DNA from 2 places in the Mediterraneibacter faecis genome. Region 1 is predicted to be linked to the other one. Evidence: predicted binding sites of a transcription regulator. Region 1 holds the regulator's gene; the other holds the start of a gene.
The links. The regulator Rex, encoded in region 1, represses fermentation and respiration genes when NADH is low (regulators of the CRP and FNR family bind a similar motif). The targets are predictions, from matches to a motif close to ATTGTTAANTANTTAACAAT.

Region 1 (11,323 bases):
CTAAGAACATACTAAAGTATCTCCGGTTTTATCGGATGTATGCATGTCAACCGGATTCTTTCAATTATTCCGGTTATTCGAAATAATCAATCTGTTTTACGATCGTACCGTTTTTATAATACTCTCTCGGAACACGTTTGCTCAGATCACAGACAAATTCATAATTGAATCTCCCACTCAGATCAGAAAGATCTTCTACACGGATAACGGCGTCCTTGTCTTTTCCGACCAGAGTAACCGGATCCATGAATTTTGCTTCCGGAATCTCTGTTACATCTACCATAAACTGATCCATGCAGACTCTTCCTACAATGTCTGCACGTTTTCCATGGATAAGAACATAGCCTTTATTTGAAAGGGAACGCGGATATCCGTCACCGTATCCGACGGGAATCGTAGCAATCCGCATCTCCTTTGGCGCGACGAAAGTTCCACCGTAACTGATGGAAGTTCCTTTTTCCACATCCTTTACAAAGCTGATATGGCTGATTAATTCCAATGCCGGTTTCAGGTCAACAGCATCTTTTTTCACTTCATCTGACGGATACATTCCATAAATAGAGATCCCGGCTCTGGCAAGATCATGCTTCATATCCGGAAAATCAATAATTCCGGCACTGTTATCACAATCATAATAGGAAATCTGAACTCCATTTTTTTCTAACTGTTCTTTCATCCAGAGGAATTTTTCATGTTGGGCAAATGTATAAGACTTGTCAAATTCATCTGCCTTTGCAAAGTGTGTGAACATTCCTTCCATTTTAATATTAGGAAGTTTGCTGATTCTGGAAATTGTCTCAACACTCTCTTTGCTTACTTTGAATCCAATTCGTCCCATTCCTGTATCAATTTTTATGTGAAGAAATGCGGTCTTTCCTGACCTTACGGCAGCCTCAGCCATTCCCTTGGCCATCTCTTCTGTATAAACTGCTGCACGGATTTCTTTTTCAACCATTTCTTCATACTCATCAGGAAAAACACAGCCAAGAATCAAGATTGGTTTCTTGATTCCATGTGCTCTTAAAGTTCTTGCTTCTCCCATGCATGCTACAGCGTAACCCCAGATATAAGACGTTTCCTCAAACATTTCCGCAAGAGGAACTGCTCCGTGTCCGTATGCATCCGTCTTGATAACAGCTATTAAACGTCCCTCCTGACCAATGCGATTTTTCATCTGTTCCATATTATATGCAATTGCGTCCAGATTGATCCTGGCACATACTCTGTTATACTGTTTCATAATTTATCTGCACTCCTTTGCATTTTTCATTGCATCGGCCATACCCTGAATCAGGTCTCTGGCTAATACGCTGTAACTTCCTTTGCTCTTTTTCGCTTCATCTCCACCACAGGCATGTAGGAAAACTCCCACAGCAGCGGCTTCGAATGGTGCCATATGCTGTGCAAGAAGTCCTGCAATCGTTCCGGCAAGAACGTCTCCGGAACCACCTTTTGCCATAGAGTTATTACCAGCGAGATTTACAAATTTCTGCCGATTTGTCTGTGCGACAACAGTACGACTGTCTTTTAACACACAGATTATGGATGATTTTGTATCCGGTCCGGATTGTTTTATGATCTGATCAAGTGCCTGGAAGCGATCTTCCATGATCGTATCAATACTCCATCCGGTCAGCCTTGACATTTCTTTCATATGTGGAGTTAAAATCACAGGTGCACAACATTGATTTAATAACTCTATATTCCTGCTCAGTAAATTAAGTCCATCGGCATCTATGACACATGGACAAGATACCTTTTTCAATACATTTTTCAATATCTTTTCGGAAATCTGTCCCATTCCAAGTCCACAGCCAATACAAACCACATCAGCCCAGTCAAGAAGATGAGACAGTTGACTGTCATCATAAGAATCATAGCAGGATATGATTGCCTCCGGAAGAAGTTCCTGCAGTGCCAGACGGTTTTCACTTGCTGTATAAATCTGTACTAGACCGGCACCAACTGTATAGGCAGCACAGGCAGAAAAAAATGCAGCACCAGCCATCCCGGGACTTCCGGTGATCATAAGAACTTTTCCATAACTTCCCTTGTGCGAATTCATCATTCTCGAAGGAAGAAGTTTTCCAAGATCATTTTTGTCAAAGGTATAACAAACATCCAGGTGATTCGAAAAATATTTCGGATCAATTCCAATCGCAACCGGAATGCTCTCTCCTGCATACGACTTGCCAGGGAAAAGCTCACAACCTAATTTTACACATGCCATACATACTGTAAGGTCGGCTCGAAATGCTGTCCCAAGAATCTTTCCTGTTGCAGCACAGATTCCGGATGGAATATCAACAGCAACTTTTTCTGCATCCTGAAGATTCATCCAGTCGATCACATCTTTATAATGTCCTGTGATTTCACGGCAGAGTCCAACACCAAATACAGCATCAATTATTACAGTATATTCTTCATCCGGGAATTCTGTGAATACAGAAATCCCCATATTTTCGACAATCTGTTTCTGACATCGACATTCTTCACTTAAAGAAGCTTCTCTCCCTGCAAATAGTACATCTGCATGCTTTCCCTGTTCGGTTAAGAGCCTTGCTACTGCAAATCCGTCTCCACCATTGTTGCCGCTTCCACAAACAATCAGACTTTTTTCTGTGGAAATATTTTTCTTATGCATTGTCTCGACAATCTGAAGTGCTGCACGTTCCATAAGTACAAGGGATGGAATCCCAATTTTATGAATTGTGTGTGCATCAGCTTCACTCATCTGCTTCCCATTTGGAAGATATCTCATGCTTATCGCCTGACCTTTCTATCACTTTACATTCCGTTACATTCCTTTAACATGAACAGATGCTGCGGAACCTCCTTTCGTCGGTTGGTCCCGCAGCATCCTTGCAGCCTGCCAGATTCTATTCTTTATCCTGCTGACAAAGGTTGTAAGATAACTTCATCAGTGTGTCAGATAAATGTACATTCTCAACGACCACATCCTTTGGAAGGGAAAGGTCCGTATGTGCAAAATTCCAGATTCCCTTCACACCGTTATCTACCAGAATATCAGCAACTTCAATTGCTTTCGATTTTGGAAGTGTCAGTGCAGCAATTTCAATGTCATTATTCTTAAGAAAATCTTCTAGTTCATCAACCATACGCACAGGAATCCCTCTGATCGTTACGCCTTCCAGTCGAGGATTCACATCGAAAAGACTTTTCAGAATAAATCCGCTTCTTTCGAAAGAAGCATAGTTTGCCAGTGCCTGTCCTAAATTACCGGCACCAATGATAATAAAATTATGACTTCTATCCAATCCCAAAATCTTGCCAATCTCTGTATAAAGATATTTCACATTGTATCCGTATCCCTGTTGGCCGAAACCACCGAAATTATTCAAATCCTGACGTATCTGTGAAGCCGTTACATGCATCTTCTTACTCAGGTCACTGGATGAAATTCTCTCTACGCCAGCCTCCAGCAGATCTCCTAGATATCTGTAGTATCTCGGAAGTCTGGAAATGACTGCACGTGATATCTTTCTCTGTTCCAATTTTTAGCCCTCCACTCTTAAACTACTCTTTATTATATAAAAGAGTTAAAGTTCTGTCAAACTTTTGTTTTGCAAAAACCCTTAAAATCCATATATTTTCCTTGTATTTTCGACATTTTTCTATATAATGATAATGTTAGAAGTCAAAAAACGAGGTGAAAACATATGATACTCGCATGTCACAATATAGAAAAAGCGTTTGGGGAACACGAAATTGTACGAGACGGCTCCTTTCATATCGAAGATCGTGAGAAAGCTGCTCTTGTCGGTGTGAACGGCGCCGGAAAATCAACAATCCTTAAGATGATCATCGGAGAAGAACCTCTTGATGGTGGAGATGTTATTCTCGCGAAAGGAAAGACACTCGGTTATCTTGCGCAGCGTCAGGATTTAAAATCCGGAAATACCATTTATGAGGAAGTGAAAAGTGCAAAAGCGGATATTTTTGCAATGGAAGCTCAGATTCGTTCCATCGAACATGAACTGAAGCATTTGGAAGGCGAGGAATTGCAGAACCGCCTGGAGACCTACAACCGTCTACAGTCCGAATTTGATGCAAGAAACGGTTATGCCTGCGAAAGCGAGATTACAGGTGTATTAAAGGGACTTGGGTTTACGGAAGATGATTTTAATAAACAGACAGATACACTTTCAGGAGGTCAGAAGACCCGTGTTTCTCTCGGGAAATTACTTCTTACAAGTCCGGATATCCTCCTGCTTGACGAGCCGACAAACCACTTGGATCTGAATTCCATTGCCTGGCTGGAAACATATCTGATCAATTATTCCGGAGCTGTATTTATCGTCTCTCATGACCGTTATTTCCTGAATCGTGTTGTTACAAAAGTTGTTGAGATTGATAATGCACAGGTTCGCATGTACCTTGGAAATTATAAAGATTATGCAATGAAAAAACAGCAGATCCGAGATGCACAGCTGAAAGAATACATGAATCAGCAGCGTGAGATCAAACATCAGCAGGCAGTTATTGAAAAATTAAAGTCTTTCAATCGTGAAAAATCAATCAAACGTGCAGAGAGTCGTGAGAAAATGCTTGACAGGATTACGCCATTGGACAAACCGGTTGACAGTACGAAAGAAATGCATTTTACGCTGGAACCATCGCAGATCAGCGGAAATGATGTTCTTACAGTGGAACATCTCTCAAAGCAATTTGACAGTCAGGTTCTCTTCCATGATATCAGTTTTGAAATCAAACGTGGCGAACATGTCGCTGTGATTGGTGATAATGGAACCGGAAAGACAACACTTTTAAAGATTATTAATCAGGTAATTGCAGCGGATCAGGGTGAATTCACACTTGGATCCAAAGTGACGATTGGTTATTACGACCAGGAACATCACGTACTTCATGATGATAAGACCATTTTTGATGAGATTTCTGATGACTATCCTGATCTTACCAATACACAGATCAGAAATACACTCGCTGCATTCCAGTTTACCGGAGATGAAGTGTTCAAAGAAATTCATACATTAAGCGGTGGAGAAAAAGGCCGCGTATCACTTGCCAAACTTATGCTTTCGGAAGCAAATTTTCTAATCCTTGATGAGCCAACCAACCATCTGGATATTACTTCCAAAGAAATTCTGGAAGAAGCATTAAATAACTACAGCGGAACGATACTTTATGTATCCCATGACCGTTATTTTATCAATCAGACCGCCTCCCGGATCCTTGAACTGGTGAATCAGACATTTGTTAATTACATCGGAAACTACGATTATTATCTGGAGAAAAAAGAAGCACTGACACTTGCTTATGCTTCTGGAAATGAAACAAATGCAGAAAATGTATCCAATTCAGGTGATTCTGCTGCATCCACTCCTGCTTCGGATTCAAAATTAAGCTGGCAGGAACAGAAGGAACAGCAGGCACGTGAACGTAAACGTAAAAATGAGTTGAAGAAAACAGAAGAAGAAATCGCAAAACTTGAAGATCGCAACACAGAGATTGACGAGGAACTGACGAAAGAGGAAGTTTATTCGAACTCTATTGAGTGCCAGAAACTTTCAACAGAACGTGCTGCAAATGAAGCAAGATTAGAAGAATTGTATGCATTGTGGGAAGAATTAGCAGAATAATGAATCTGCATAACAGTAATCGCCTGACAGCTACTACTTATGGTAACTGTCAGGCGATTTGTTTTAAGATTACATTTTTAAATTTAGTCAAACTCGAATTGGGATCAAGGTTTGTTTCTATACTGTACCGGTGTGATATTATACAGTTTTTTAAATGTTCTGTTAAAATGCTCTACATTCTGATATCCCACAGATTCTGCAATACTTTCTACAGTTGCACTGCTGCTCTTAAGCATTGCTCTTGCCTTTTTCATACGGATTTCTTTCAGAATATCCCCAAATGTCATTCCTGATTTTTCTTTAATGTATTTTGACAAATATGGTTTTGAAAGGAAGAACTTCTCAGCAAGATCGTCCAATGTAACTTCTTTATAATTTGCGTAAATATAATTTGTAATATCTAATAATCTTTCATCCTTGCATGTCTGGGATCTCTGTACGCTATCCAATTTATTCACTGCAACAACGAGTGCTTCAATAGATGCTTTGATAATATCGGCATCAACTCCGACACCCCAGTAACGCTTCTTGTTGGAAATAACACCGACATAAGCAACAGCTCTGGAAGAAGATCCTTTTGTCAAAGAATGCTCCTCGTAAAATGCAAGTTCAAACTCGATATCAAAATAATGCTTGATTGCATTGCTGACAGCATCCAGACGTCCGTTTCCAACACCTGTGATCTTGCGGTTGCTTCCATTGTGGTGAATCGTTGCTTCTGCGACAATTCCATCTTCTTGTTTAAAGTGGCATTCATCAACACTGAAAATTGGTTTCGCATTGATGTAATGGTCTTCAAAGATATGATATACATTGTCTGGTGTAAGTTCTTCGTGAGCCTTGTCGGAAACATCTTTTATAAGATATCCGACTTCTTCTCTCATCTTTTCCGGTAAGCTGATTCCAAAGCTCTGCTTCAGGATATAGTTTACGCCACCCTTTCCTGACTGGCTGTTAATACGAATTACATCGGAATCGTATCTTCTGCCAACATCCTGTGGATCGATCGGGAGATATGGAACAGTCCATGTCTGACAGTCATGCTCCTCTCTCCAGGTCATACCTTTCGCAATCGCATCCTGATGTGAACCGGAGAATGCTGTAAATACAAGATCTCCTGCATATGGCTGGCGCGGAGAAACTTTCATTCTTGTTACGCGTTCATAGATTTCACAAATGTCACTCATATTAGAGAAATCAAGTCCCGGATTCACACCCTGAGAAAACATATTCATTGCAAGTGTAATAATATCTACGTTACCTGTTCTCTCTCCGTTTCCGAACAATGTTCCTTCGATTTTATCAGCACCGGCAAGGATTCCGAGCTCAGCATCTGAAACTCCTGATCCTCTGTCATTGTGCGGGTGCAGAGAAAGAATTACATTCTCTCTGTCGCGCAGATGCTTGTTAAAATACTCTACCTGACTTGCGAATACATGAGGCATAGCATTTTCCACTGTTGTAGGCAGGTTGATAATTGCTTTGTTGTCAGCTGTTGGCTGCCAGATCTCAAGAACTGCATTGCAGACTTCTAAGGCATAGTCAACTTCTGTTCCCTGAAAACTTTCCGGGCTGTACTGGAACGTAAAGTTTCCATCTGTTTCTTCTGCTAACTCTTTCAAAAGTTTTGCACCGTCAATTGCAATCTGTTTTACCTGCTCTTTATCTTTCTTAAATACCTGTTCTCTCTGTGCAACAGATGTTGAATTGTATACATGGATAATAGCATGTGGAGCACCTTTGACAGCGTCAAATGTTTTTCTGATAATATGCTCTCTTGCCTGTGTCAGAACCTGGATCGTAACGTCATCCGGAATCATGTTCTGCTCGATCAATGTTCTTAAAAACTGATATTCCGTCTCAGACGCAGCTGGGAATCCGACTTCGATCATCTTGAATCCTACATCCACAAGCAGCTGGAAGAATTCCAACTTTTCATCCAGACTCATCGGCTCGATAAGTGCCTGGTTACCATCTCTCAAGTCAACACTGCACCAGATTGGTGCTTTGTCAATTGAATCTTTCTTTACCCAGTCATAACATGGCTCAGGTGGCATAAAGTAAGTCTTTTCGTATTTCCTCCAGTTTTCCATAATGTGTACCTCTCTTATATTTAATCAATTTAGTTGTTGTTTTTTAACACTCGTTTATATTAGCACAGGAAAGTCTTAGATTGTAGTGACTATTTTAATCACCTCGCTTGATCTTTTTTAATATTTCCTGCTTTTTGGTACGAATTTTGTATAGAAAACAGGTGGAAAATATATTCTACACATTTTTTGAAGGTTCTCTTTTCTGCATTCTGTGTTGTATAGACGGGATATTCACGGATCAATTTGTCATTTAACGTGCAGCGAATCCTGCCGACTTGCATTCCTTTCCTTACAGGAGCATCCAACTGATCAGGAATCTCATAGTCAACAGAAATCGTTTCATCTTCTTTCAATAGGAAAGAAACAGGTGTCAGATTTGCAGTAAGAGAAATCTTGGTTCCGTTTTTACCGGGATAAGCTATCATATCTGAATGTGCTTTTATCCCATTATTAATAAATATCTGTCGGACAGGTAATTCCATTTCAAATGTCTTATATTGATAATGATCTAAAGCATAAGTCATAAGAGTTCTCATATCGGACCATTTATAACTCTTATTATTTGGCCATCCGCAGGCAAGGAGTGCAACAATAAATGTCCGCTTATCTCTACGCAACGCACCGACATAACAATATCCGGCATCTGAAGTAAATCCTGTTTTTCCGGAAAGAGCGCCGTCCATCATATTTAAGAATGCATTATGATTATAACAGCTGAACGACCGTTTTCCTTCAACATCTTGAAACTGATAGGTTTCGGTACGCGTGATCGTAAGAAATTCTTCCTGTTTCTTAGAATTCATAATACAATAACGCATGATCCTTGCAAGATCTTCTGCTGTAGTGTGATGGATTCCATTTGAATCTGCTGCATCTAATCCATTTGGTGTGATAAAATAAGTAGAATAACAGCCGATCGTCCACGCTTTTTGGTTCATCAGATCTGCGAATTTCTCTACACTTCCGGCAACAGCTTCTGCAATTGCAACCCCAGAGTCATTATGTGACTCCAGCATTAAGGAATAAAGAAGATCTTTTAAATAAAACCGTTCTCCTGCAACCATTCCAAGATGTACCTTTGGCTGTGCCGCAGCCTGATCGCTTACTGTAACAATCGGATTTTCTGAATCCATTATGCCGCTCTCTAATGCAAGGATGCAAGTCATAATCTTTGTTGTACTTGCCATTGCCCGTTCTTCCTGTCCATTTTTGGAAAATAAAATACGCCCACTGTCTGCATCCATTAAGACGGCAGACAGGGCGTATAATTGTTTTAGCTCAGTAGTTCCAAAAACATGAACCGGAAAAGAAATTCCAATGATCATGCTGATAATCAGTATGCGAACAAAGAATAAATAGATTCTGAAATACCACTTTTTAAATTCTATCATCAATTGATTTCCTGTTTATATTGGAAGCTCCATTCTTCTTTTAATTTTATGATTCCAATGCAAGTTGTAGAATTCAAAAATCAAATGTCCATACGGATCTTTGCCTCATCTTCTGCTTCTTCTTTGAAATGTTCCAGCTGTTCCGGATTCAATGACGGAAGATCATCAATCGACGGTACACTGAATCTTCTTAAGAATTCTTCCGTCGTGCCGAAAAGAATTGGTCTTCCCGGTGCATCAAGTCTTCCGACTTCTTCTACCAGACCATATTCCACAAGTTTATTTACTGCGTGATCAGATTTTACTCCGCGGATCTTCTCTACCTCGATCTTAGTGATCGGCTGTTTGTATGCAATGATTGACATTGTCTCAAGAAGAACGTCCGTCAGAGTATATTTCTTTGGCTGCTTTGCCACACGGATCAGATAGTCATACATTTCCTTCTTTGTACACATCTGATAAGACTTGTCCAGTTCAATGATGCGGATTCCTCTGTTCTTTGATTCGTATTTCTTCATCAGATCCCGAAGTAATTCTTCGGTTGTCTGTTCATCCTGTTCGATTGCTTTCGCAATTTTACTTAGTTCAACAGACTCTCCCATTGTAAATAAAATAGCTTCAATTGCAGCCTGAAGTGTTTTTACTCCTGCCATTTACACTACGTCTCCTTTTCTCTCAATCATGATCTCACCACAAGTAGATTCTTGTTCAACATAAATTTCACCCAGCTTCATCATTTCAAGAATCGCAAGAAATGTAACAACAACATGCATTTTACTCTTCTGCTTCTGAAGAAGCTGACGGAAACTGAACCGGCGGTGTTCTTGTAAATAATCACGCACATAAAGGAACTTATCTGTGAGTGAAACTTCCTCTTTCTCAATCTTGCCAAATTTACTTCTTACCGGATCCACTTTATCTGTCTGCCGACGCATAACTTCCTGAAAAACTTTCTTTAACTGTACCATTGTCAGATCCCCAAGTAAAAGGTCAAGATCAACTGGCTCCACATATTCCAGAACTTCTTCCGGAATTGTCGGATTCTTATATAAAATCAGATCCGCATCTACCTGACGGTCTCTGAGCTCATAAGACATGTATTTATACATTTTATATTGCAGCAGCTGTTCAACCAGTTCCTGCCTTGGATCTTCTTCTTCTCCGTCTTCTTTGACTTCTTTTGGAAGAAGCATCTTGCATTTAATATCCAACAACGTCGCTGCCATAACAAGAAATTCACTCATCACATTCAGATCTTCCCGTTGCATCTGACGGATATATTCCATGTACTGATTCGTAATCTCCACAATGGGGATATCGTAAATATCTACTTTATTCTTCTCGATCAGATGAAGGAGCAGATCCAACGGCCCTTCAAATACTTCCAGTTTTACCGGTATTCCCATAATAATCTCCTTTTATCTGCAAAGGGTGATTGCAATCACTTCTGCCGGATTGAACAGTCTCACATTAAATGTATGCGTTCCAAGCCCTTTGCTGACGATGATCGTCTGTTCTCCCTCCACGGTCATCTCTCCTGAATATTTTGGAAAAAGAAATGCCTGCGGAGTGATCACGCCGCCAATTCCCGGCAAGCGTACACATCCTCCATGTAAATGTCCAGACAAAATCAGATCGGAACCCCATTCCTTATAAGCTTCCATATAGGATGGATTGTGGGCAAGCAGAATGTGATAACTGTTGTCTGCGAAATTCTCTGTTGTCTCCTGCTGTTTTTTCTGATTTCCTGTAGTGTGCTTTTCTCCCAGGCATCTGCGTACATCTTCAGCGGTGACATCCGCCTTGCGGAATTTTTTATTCACAATCAGTGGGAGTTCCAATCCGCTGATATAAATGTGTTGATTTCCCAACAGAATATCGCAACTTTCATTTTCCAGAAAACGAACCCCTTCTGCCTGTAACTTTTTACGATACTCTTCATAACACAAAGAATAGTTTTCCTGATTCTCTTTGATTCTCTGTTCATGATTTCCACTGGCATAATAAACCGGGCAGAGCTGCGGCAGACGACTGACAAAATCCAGTGCCTCTTGGTATCGCACGTCATTTTTTGCCACCAGCATATCTCCGCCAATCAAAATCAGATCCGGCTGCTCTGCTTTTATAGCTTCGAACAATTTATTGTTCTGCTTACCATAAACATGGTTGTGCATATCACTTAAAAAAATAATTCTGTTCACTGGGTCTTTTTCGGCTG
Region 2 (11,323 bases), 730 kb from region 1:
AGAATCCTCCAATACTATTTTTCGGTCCTAATTCACAGATGTCTGTAATCTCCAACCTTTCTCAGACCTGTTTAGTCTGTATGCAATATTATAATACACGAAGGATAAATCTACAACTGTCTGTTTTTGGCACTTTTTATCTTCTCATCACATCGTCCGCTTACGAACTCACCTTTATTCTTTACTTTTTTATAATTCATGATAAAATATTTGTAATACTATATCGTGTTTAAAAGGAGATTTTAAAATGTTAGTATGTGATTATATCGTAGAACAGATCGACGGAGATTATGCACACTTAAGAAGAGTTGATCTTCCGGATGAAGAGTTAAAACTCGTAGCCAGAGCACTGCTCCCGGCTGAGATTGTAGAAGGTTGTAAACTGCACTATGAACTGATGCAGTATACAATCATCTAATGTTACTATTCTTCTACCTGTTTTTATTCAAAGAAGACTGTAAAGAGGATTCCCTCCTGAAAATATTTCATTTTAAATAAATGGAAATATTTTCAGGCAGGAATCCTCTTTGTACGTTTTCTCTATTTCTTTCCCCGTCAATTAATCTTCATCAAACGGAACAACATCATCCTCTGCATTTTCCACAGCTTCACCAGAACCACCTGCTTTCGGTCCTGCAACGCCTTTTACCTTCATCGTTCTGACATTGATCCCATTGACCTCAATGTGGTCATCCACAGGAATCACAAGGCACTGTCTTCCGTCGATCATTCTTGTCTCTACAAGATCCATCCGGTCTGGATTCACCTTGATCACAACATCCGGTGTCTCGATATTGAACTTTCTTGTCTCTGCGATATTACTTGCCAGAAGCGTTGCTTTCTCACCTGCATTTTCTTCGAAGTTCTTCTCAAAGTTTTCCATCTTCTCATTCGGCACACCGCTCTGCTCGAAAATCTTCTTCACATCCGTTTTATCCAATGTCAGCGGATCCGGTTCTTCTTTGTGTTCTTCGATCATATCATTCAATGTCTCGTGAATGTTACGGACAGTCTCGTAATCACCATCTTCTCCTAATGTATCTTCAATGATCATCTGGAATGTCTCTTTCTGTGTATCCGCAGACATCGGCATCTTCGCACCAAGAAGCTGGTCGATCATCTCCGGCTGAAGATCTTCTGATTTCTTCGTGTAATAAAGCACACTGTGAAGATCAGTACTTCTGTCGTTGAATGCCGGGAAGAGGAATCCTTTGTCCGGCTTATCAACGATCCAGTCACGGATTCTGTCCTGAATACAGTTCTCTTCCGCGTTATAGCTAAGCCCTGCCTTTGACAGACTGACCGGACAGATGCTCATCAGGATATGTTGATATACTTCATCTGAAGCATCATCCATCTCAAGATCATCGGATGTTCTTCCAGGAACATCGTATGCTGCATGGATCAAAATAATGTAATAATTCTCCGCATACTCATACGTTGCAATAACTTTGTCATAGAATTCTTCCAGAAGCATATCGTCTTCGAGACGGCTGTCACGAAGCTTCAACAGAAATTCCTGCGTTCCGCCCGGCATCTCTGCATCCAGTGGAAACTCCATATTCAGCATATTCTTTCCGATACTTCCGGAAAGTGTCTTCTTAAAAATATCAAAATACTTAAATGCTTCTTCCTCCGGAAGTGCGAGAAATGCGTCTTTTGACTCCATCTTTTTATTCTTCTCATAATCCACATAGCAGCCACAGATTTTCGTAATCGCACAGTTTTTCGGTGAGAACTGCTTACGGATCTCAAGTACTTCTTTTTTATTCATATATGTTTCCTTTCTCCATTCTTTCTATGTTATAATGAATAAACCATCTTTTCGGGGATTGTAAATACCGTAGACATAACATTCTTATTTTACCTCTATTTTCATAAGAAAGAAAGATTTGATTTTCTCAAAATTCTATGGTATTATACGCATTCTGAAAATACAGAAAGGAATTTTTTATTATGTCATCCAACTCAGTCACTTTAACTGCCCGGGAACATGTATTTCCACTCTTTGTTAAATATGTCTCAGCAAATGTACTCGGCATGATCGGATATTCTTGTTATATCCTTGCCGATACATTTTTTGTTGCCCGGGGAATCGGCTCGGATGCGATTGCTGCGCTTAATCTGGTTCTTCCTGCTTTCAGCTTGTTAAACGGAACAGGGCTGATGATTGGCATGGGTGCTGCTGCGCGATACTCGCTTTCCTCCGGCAGAGCTGACAGTGAGATTCATCGCACGATCTTCACCCAGGCACTTCAGCTTGCATTTGTAGCTATGCTGTTCTTTTTCAGCATCGGACTGTTTTTTGCAAGACCTCTTTGTGTCTTACTCGGAGCCGACGGAACTACATTGCCGCATGCGATTCCATACATCCGCATCCTGCTTATGTTCTCTCCGCTGTTTTTGTGCAACAATCTGTTGAACTGTTTTGTCAGAAATGATGGAGAACCGCGACTTTCAATGACTGCAATGCTCGTTGGAAGTCTGACAAATATTGTGCTGGATTACATTTTCATCTATCCTATGCAGCTTGGCATGACCGGAGCTGCACTGGCTACTGCAACTGCTCCACTGGTTGGGATGAGTATTCTGTCCATGCATTTCTGGAAAAAGAAGAATCAGTTTCATCTGGTAAAAACAAGGATACATCTGAAAACTGCTATAGATATCTGCCGGCTTGGAGTTTCTTCTCTTGTCGCTGAATTATCTTCCGGCATTGTAATTCTTGTCTTTAACATGCTGACGCTGAAGTTCAGTGGAACGACCGGACTTGCGGCATACAGTATCCTTGCTAATATCGCACTCGTACTTGTGGCGATCTTTACCGGAATCGGGCAGGGCATCCAGCCGATTGTCAGCAGCCACCCTGGTAAAAATGGAGCTCCTGTACGCAACCAGGTAAGACGTTATGCATTAAGCACTGCATTACTTATGGCTTTCATTGCCTATCTGGTTGTCTTTGTCTTTGCAGTTCCGATTGCTGACTTATTTAATAAAGACAAGGATCCGTTGCTTACTTCAATGGCAGCAGAAGGCATGCGCATTTACTTTGTAAGCCTGTTCTTTTCAGGCATCAATATGGTGTCAGCCACTTATTTAAGTGCTTCCGACCAGCCGGTACCGGGATTCATCATCTCTATCCTGCGCGGCCTTGTACTGATCCTGCCGATTGCTTTCCTGCTTGCCGCACTTTTTGGAATGACAGGTATCTGGCTCTGCCTTCCTGTTACCGAGGCAATCGTGTGTGTCGTGACCTTCTTCTTTCTGAGAAAATTTTAAGTAAAGTACTTACAAAAGAAGAACCCTGTTACGAATGTATTGATTCATACATCTCATAACAGAGTTCTTTTTTTACCTTATTTTAAATATTTCGCTGTCTCAAGAATACGGTTTGCATTCTCAATTCTCTCCTGTGTCGGAGGATCGATTCCCTCTAACTTGTAATCATATCCAAGTTCTTTCCACTTATATGCACCAAGTGTATGATATGGAAGAACTTCAACACGCTCTACATTATCCAGTGTCTCGATGAAATCATGAAGTCTCTCCAGGTACTCATCCTTGTCACTGCGCTCCGGAACGAGTACGTGACGGATCCAGATTGGTTTCTTGATATCAGACAGATAACGTGCAAACTCAAGAATATTCTTGTTGCTCTGTCCCGTGAGAATCTTATGCTGCTCATCATCAATGTGTTTGATGTCAAGCATCAGCATATCTGTGTATTTCAGCAGCTCCTGCATTTTACCAAAGAATGGTTCTTCCTTTGTAAATACAGCTCCGCTTGTATCAATATTGGTATGAACTCCCTGTTCTTTCGCTTTCTTGAAAAGGTCAATCAGGAAATCCATCTGCATCAGTGGCTCTCCACCGCTGACTGTGATACCACCTTTATCTTTCCAGTAGCTTTTATAGCGAAGTGCTGTCTTAAGCAGTTCATCTGTTGTCTTCAGTTCGCCGTCCTGCATCTTCCATGTGTCCGGGTTGTGGCAGAACTGGCAGCGCATTGGACATCCGCTTACAAAAATGATAAAGCGTACGCCAGGTCCGTCAACGGAACCGAAGCTTTCTGTTGAGTGAATGTATCCTTTTACTTCTGACATTGTCTTTCCCTCCTAAATTTTGTTTAAAAAAGGACGCAGCATGGTGAAATGACTGCGTCCTGATATATTATCTGTTATTTATGATCTTTTATCCGCAAATCGCAACATTATTTACATGTGGTCATGGCAAGTTCTTGCGATAACGTCAAGCTGCTGCTCACGAGTAAGGTCGATAAACTTAACAGCGTATCCTGATACACGGATTGTGAAGTTAGCGTACTCAGGTTTCTCTGGGTGCTCCATAGCATCTTTCAGCTTCTCAACACCAAATACGTTTACGTTCAGGTGATGTGCTCCCTGATCGAAGTATCCGTCAAGTACGTGAGCAAGGTTCTCTTTACGCTCTTCATCAGAATGTCCAAGTGCACCTGGGTTGATTGTCTGTGTATTAGAGATTCCGTCAAGTGCAAGCTCGTAAGGAAGCTTAGCAACAGAGTTAAGAGAAGCAAGAAGTCCGCTCTGCTCTGCGCCGTAAGACGGGTTAGCTCCTGGTGAAAGTGGCTCTCCAGCCTTTCTTCCGTCCGGAAGAGATCCTGTAGCCTTACCATATACAACGTTAGATGTAATTGTAAGGATAGATGTTGTCGGTACAGAATGTCTGTATGTGTGGCACTTGTTCAGTTTGTGCATGAATTTCTTCAGAAGCCATACAGCAATCTCATCTGCACGGTCATCATCGTTACCGTATCTTGGGAAGTCTCCCTCAATCTCGAAGTCTGTTGCAAGACCATCTTCGTCACGGACAACTTTAACCTTAGCGTATTTGATAGCGCTCAGGGAGTCAACTACATGTGAGAATCCAGCAATACCTGTTGCGAAAGAACGTTTAACGTCTGTGTCGATCAGGGACATCTGAGCTGCCTCATAGTAGTATTTATCATGCATGTAGTGGATCATGTTCAGTGTATCAACATACAGCTTGGACAGCCACTCCATCATCTGGTCATATTTCTCCATTACTTCATCGTAATCAAGGTACTCGGAAGTAATTGGCTGGTAAGCCGGTCCTACCTGTACTTTGTTCTTCTCATCGATACCACCGTTGATAGCGTAAAGAAGACACTTAGCAAGGTTTGCACGAGCTCCGAAGAACTGCATCTCTTTACCTGTCTCTGTAGCAGATACACAGCAGCAGATGCTGTAGTCATCGCCCCATACCGGACGCATAACATCATCGTTCTCATACTGGATAGAACTTGTTGTTACAGAAATCAGGGAAGCGAACTTCTTGAAGTTCTCTGGCAGTCTTGAAGAATAAAGAACTGTCAGGTTCGGCTCTGGTGAAGGTCCCATGTTGTTCAGTGTGTGAAGGAAACGATAGTCGTTCTTTGTTACCATAGAACGTCCGTCCTGTCCAAGTCCACCAACCTCAAGTGTTGCCCATGTCGGGTCTCCTGAGAACAGCTGGTTGTAAGATGGGATTCTTGCGAACTTAACCATACGGAATTTCATTACCATGTGGTCGATGATCTCCTGAGCTTCCTTCTCTGTGATCTTTCCAGCCTTCAGGTCTCTCTCGATATAGATATCAAGGAATGTAGAGATACGTCCTACAGACATAGCTGCACCATTCTGAGTCTTGATTGCTGCAAGATATCCGAAGTACAGCCACTGAGCTGCTTCATGAGCATCCTTAGCCGGCTGTGAAATATCAAATCCGTAAGCTGCAGCCATTTCTTTCATTTCTTTCAGAGCTTTGATCTGATCTGCAAGCTCTTCACGAAGACGGAAATCCTCACCCTTCATGCCGTGTCTTGCATAACGCTCGAAGTCATACTGTTTTCTCTCGATCAGGAAGTCGATACCATACAGTGCAACACGACGGTAGTCACCTACGATACGTCCACGTCCGTATGTATCCGGAAGTCCTGTAATAATCTTGTTATGACGAGCTTTCTTCATCTCTGGTGTGTAGATGTCGAATACTCCCTGGTTGTGTGTTTTATGATATTTTGTGAAGATCTCATGCAGTTTCTCGCTTGGCTGATATCCGTATGTTGTACAAGCCTGCTCTGCCATCTTGATTCCACCATAAGGCATGAATGCTCTCTTCAGCGGTTTGTCTGTCTGCAAACCAACAATCTGCTCAAGATCTTTCATGCTCTCATCGATATATCCTGGGCCGTATGCTGTCAGACCGGAAACAACTTCTGTCTCCATGTCGAGAACTCCGCCCTTAGCTCTTTCTTCTTTCTGAAGTTCCTGCAGTCTTCCCCATAATTTGTCTGTTGCTTCTGTTGGTCCCTCAAGGAATGACTCATCACCTTCATATGGTGTGTAGTTCTCCTGGATGAAATCACGCACGTCTACAGAGTGTGTCCATTTTCTTCCCTTGAAGCCAGCCCACTGCTCAAAATTAGCCATTGAAAAATCCTCCTATATTCTTTCCTAAAATAGTTTTGTAATTGTTTTACGGGCATAGTATAACACCGTGTTAAATAAATGACAAGCGTAAAATCGAGAATAAATATCGGAAATCGCTTTGTATTCGATTTAGTACAAAATATACGAAAAAACGCCCATTTTACGGGGAATTGTACGAACTTTAATACAGTAAAAATGTACTGTAAAAAGAACATTTTCCCCATGTGTACGGTCTGATTTACAGACAAATAAACAGCCTCTTTTTCTTTCAAAATTCACTCTAGGTACTTTTCCTCTATGATAACGATTTCGTTTCATGTTTTCTCTATATTTTTGTCAATGGAGTTACGTTCTGTTTTTTGATATAATAGTGCATTAGCGTATCTATATTTAGTTTATGAAAGAGGAATATTATGGAAATCAGAAAGACAAAACCTGAAGAGCTTGAAGTACTTCTTAAGATGTATGAACATGCACGGACATTCATGGCAACTCACGGAAATGCTTCTCAGTGGGAAAACACTTATCCTTCTCCACAGTTGATTCTGGATGACATCACTGAGGGGAACAGTTATGTCTGCACAGAACAGGATCAGATCATTGCTACTTTCTATTATAAAGAAGGGGCTGATCCGACTTATATGCGCATCTACGATGGGGACTGGATCAACGACTCCCGTTACGGAGTCGTCCACCGCATCACTTCCACCGGAAATGTAAAAGGTGCAGCGTCCTTCTGCCTGAACTGGGCCTTGGAACAATGCGGCAACATCCGTATTGATACACACCGGGACAATATCGTAATGCAGCATCTGTTAGATAAGAATGGATTCAAATATTGCGGAATCGTATATGTTGAGGATGGAACAGAACGAATTGCTTATCAGAAAGTGGTTTAATAATACCAAAATCCATAAAGCAAGGAGCAGAGACATTTGATTTTAATGTCTCTGCTCCTTGTTGCTATATGTCTCACAGAATCTTGCTGCGAAGGACGGTTCTTCTCCACCTGCATAGAGATGTGAGATATCTCCTACTTTCAATCCTCGGAAATATGCCGTTCCCTGTTCTCTCTCTTCTGTTACTACTTCTGTCACAGAAGTCGGTGCAAGAGCCAGACTATGCCAAAGCACGAATGGTGATACATTCCATAAATGGGACAACAGCACGCAGCTGATTCCGAAATGGCAGAAAAATGTCACTGTCTCATCACTTTCTTTCTCCACACGATAATGCGCCCCTTCTCTTACATATCCATGCTCTGCGAGAAAGCAATCAAATTCTTCAATCACATGATCGTATACTTCTACAAGATCAGAATTTTTCGCCACTTCTGTTTCACGCCATGCATTTTTATCCATATAAGCTTCATGTTCTGTCCAATACCCCGGAACCATATCCCATGCAATTCTAGGCAGGAAATGCTCACCTTCTTTTTTCACATCGGGATATGCTTTTTCAAGTTCCGGATTTTTATTCAAATCAACCTGCGCCGGGAACTCTTGCAGCCAATCCAATATTTCTGCTGTTTTCCCAGTTACCTCAAGACATGGAGCCGCCGTATCCTTCGCTCTTCCAAGTGGAGACTTATAGCATTCCCCCATATTCATAGATGCTGCACGTTTTGCAAGCAGTGCCGCTTCACGTCTTCCTTTTTCTGTTAATGTGTCATTTACATAATCCGGATCTCCGTGACGGATCAATAAAATTCTCATCGTGCTTCTCCTTTGTAATCAATTATTTTCTCCAACCATTCCTCTGCCAGTTTGGGCCAGATCTGTACTTCTTTCAGAGTCTTTCGGATTTCTTCTTTCTGCTCTGCTGTCCATTTCGGTGGCTGTGTTCTTCCAATCCCATTTTGCACAAGAAGTTCTTCTCCCTTTTCCTTTGAAAATGAAGTTTCTCCCGCAAGAATCGCTTCTGCAAGCATACGAAGCTGCTCCTGTGTATAAGGCTGTCTTCCTCTGCGTTCCAGCCAGTCCTCTGTTGCAACAGACATTCCATGTACGCCTTCTGAAAATACATGGTGCGCAAATGGAACTCCTTCTTCCAGACATTTCTGGGCTAAAAGATAGCTATTCTGTACTGGAACGGTTCCATCCGTTGCTGTCTGCCAGATAAAACATGGTGGCATTTCTTTTGTTACATACTTTTCAATTGACATATATTCCAGCTCTTTTTTTGTAGGATTCTTTCCAAACAGAGCTACAAAAGAATCTTTATGTGTGTACTTTCCTGTAGTGATTACCGGATAAGACAGCACTGCAGCATCCGGTTTGTTTGAAAACTTCTGATATTTTTCATCCGAATCCTCAATATCCGCTCCATGCACACACAGACTCGCACACAGATGTCCTCCGGCTGAAAATCCACAAACCACGATCTGATCCGATAAAATATGCAGCTGTTCTGCACGAAAACGGATCATTCGCACTGCTCTGGAAATATCTTTCAGCGGCTGAAGCTTTAATGGTGCTTCATCCAGTGGATTCACTGTATATTCAAGGACGAACACATTATAACCGGCCTGATAAAATTCCATTGCAACCAGATGTGCTTCCGAAGGCGATACAAGTCTGTAACCGCCTCCCGGAACCACCAGCATCGCCGGATGCATCAGCTCATCCTCATGAATATAGCTGACCATAATCGGGATAAACCCATGCGCCGCCGGGTAATGATATTCTTCTTTGTGCCATAATTCTATTCTTTCGCCTATCATGTGTTAATACCTCCTGTCTGATTTATAATTTGTGCTTTTCTGTTATTCTTTTAGGAGCACGGACTTTGCTCGTTGCTCGCGTAAAAAAGCCACGAAAGACAAGATCCCCCAACCTTGTCTTCCATGACTCCCATTACATACACTCAACTTGCTTTACAGTTCGAATCCTTCCAGATATGGATTCTCTGCCTCAGAAAACTTCTCTTCCTCAACCATCTGCGCGATTGCCGGGTCAAGCGGCATCTTTCCAAGAACCGGAACATTAAGATCTGCTGCGATCTCGTCAATGTGGCTCTCGCCAAATACTTTGATCTCTTTGCCACAATCCGGACATTTCACATAACTGTAGTTCTCAACAATTCCAAGAACCGGAATATTCATCTGCTTCGCCATTCCATATGCCTTCTTCACGATCATCTGTACAAGATCCTGCGGAGATGTAACGATCACAACGCCATCAACCGGAAGAGACTGGAATACTGTCAGCGGAACATCACCTGTTCCAGGTGGCATATCAACGAAGAGATAATCAAGATCTCCCCACATAACATCTGTCCAGAACTGCTTTACAACACCTGCGATCACTGGTCCCCTCCAGATAACCGGTGCTTCCTCGTCTTCCAAAAGAAGATTGACAGACATGATCTTTGTTCCATCTGCTGCTTCACATGGAAGAATTCCCTGCTCAGTTCCTACTGCCATCTCATGAAGTCCATACATCTTTGGGATAGATGGACCTGTAATATCTGCATCCATGATACCAACATTATATCCTTTTGCTCTCATCATTCTTGCAAGGGATGCTGTCACGAGTGACTTACCAACGCCGCCCTTTCCACTGACAACGCCGATCACTTTTTTAATAGATGAATACATGTTCATCGGTTCATGCATATCAACTTTCTTACTTGTGCATGTTCCTGCACTGGCACAGCTGGCACAGGATTCCTCTGAACATCCTGCTGTTTTCTGCTCTTCTGCCATAATACCATAACCTCTTTTCTACAAATAAATAGTGGTATCATTGTAGCACATTTTCTCACAGAATGATAGGCTGAACCTATGCTTTTATTTTTCTAAGTGTTATACTTATGTTAATTCTTAATTCATTCTAACTTGAATACAATTAGAAAGGAGTTTTCCTATATGCCAGTAATATCCGAACAGCTCAAGCCAATCGATACCGTCAATGGATTCCAGATCCGTCCCGGCTTTTTCCGTGAATTTGGTGCAGTCGCTATCCCGGGTGGTGTCAACTTTACGATTCATACACACGGAGCTACCTCCTGCGAGCTTCTGCTGTTTCACCGCAAAGCCGAAGAACCTTACGCCGTGATTCCATTTCCGGAAAGTTACAGGATTGGTTTCTGCTATTCTATGATCGTCTTTGATCTGGATATCGAAGAATTTGAGTACGCCTATCGATTGGATGGTCCTTATGATGAAAAGAAAGGACTCCGTTTTGATAAAAACAAAATCCTGCTGGATCCTTATGCGCGCGCCGTCACCGGACAAAGCCAGTGGGGGCATGTAAATAACGCCCAGCATGGTTATCGTGCCCGTGTGGTACAATCCAACTTTGACTGGGGTGACCAACGTCACCATTCTATTCCTATGGAAGACTTGATCATCTACGAGCTACACGTCCGCGGATTTACCATGGATGAAAGTTCCGGTGTTAAGCACCACGGTACATTCGAAGGCCTGCGCGAAAAGATTCCTTATTTGAAAGAACTTGGAGTCAATGCTGTTGAACTAATGCCAATCTTCGAATTTGATGAGATGCGTGATGTACGATTGATTGATGAAAATGAACTTATTGATTTCTGGGGATATAATCCTGTCAGTTTCTTTGCACCAAATACAAGCTACTGTTCTTCTATGGAATATAACCGCGAAGGACTGGAACTCAAGACACTGATCAAAGATCTCCATGACAATGGTATAGAAGTGATCCTCGATGTCGTCTTCAACCACACTGCTGAGGGAAATGAATTCGGTCCGTGCTTTTCTTTCAAAGGCTTTGACAACAACATTTACTATATGTTGACTCCGGACGGACATTATTATAATTTCAGCGGATGTGGAAATACACTGAACTGCAATCACCCTGTTGTACGAGACATGATTTTGG

Region 2: pflB (formate C-acetyltransferase) is a predicted target of Rex. The motif match lies at 6,534-6,553, and genes of this name have one in related genera.

The regions. Positions count from the first base shown of each region.
Region 1 is NZ_AP043803.1:1,735,334-1,746,656, forward strand. Features, by position in the region: gene alr (alanine racemase) at 74-1,240, opposite strand; gene ACZ47Z_RS08205 (bifunctional ADP-dependent NAD(P)H-hydrate dehydratase/NAD(P)H-hydrate epimerase) at 1,244-2,761, opposite strand; gene ACZ47Z_RS08210 (redox-sensing transcriptional repressor Rex) at 2,880-3,515, opposite strand; gene ACZ47Z_RS08215 (ABC-F family ATP-binding cassette domain-containing protein) at 3,681-5,621, shown strand; gene ACZ47Z_RS08220 (2-isopropylmalate synthase) at 5,726-7,714, opposite strand; gene ACZ47Z_RS08225 (D-alanyl-D-alanine carboxypeptidase family protein) at 7,813-9,105, opposite strand; gene scpB (SMC-Scp complex subunit ScpB) at 9,186-9,758, opposite strand; gene ACZ47Z_RS08235 (segregation and condensation protein A) at 9,759-10,511, opposite strand; gene ACZ47Z_RS08240 (metallophosphoesterase) at 10,524-11,323, opposite strand, start outside.
Region 2 is NZ_AP043803.1:1,006,997-1,018,319, reverse strand. Features, by position in the region: gene ACZ47Z_RS04835 (hypothetical protein) at 248-418, shown strand; gene ACZ47Z_RS04830 (DUF4317 domain-containing protein) at 560-1,774, opposite strand; gene ACZ47Z_RS04825 (MATE family efflux transporter) at 1,957-3,279, shown strand; gene pflA (pyruvate formate-lyase-activating protein) at 3,357-4,103, opposite strand; gene pflB (formate C-acetyltransferase) at 4,215-6,467, opposite strand; gene ACZ47Z_RS04810 (GNAT family N-acetyltransferase) at 6,881-7,366, shown strand; gene ACZ47Z_RS04805 (histidine phosphatase family protein) at 7,409-8,182, opposite strand; gene ACZ47Z_RS04800 (alpha/beta hydrolase) at 8,179-9,189, opposite strand; gene ACZ47Z_RS04795 (Mrp/NBP35 family ATP-binding protein) at 9,343-10,173, opposite strand; gene glgX (glycogen debranching protein GlgX) at 10,336-11,323, shown strand, end outside.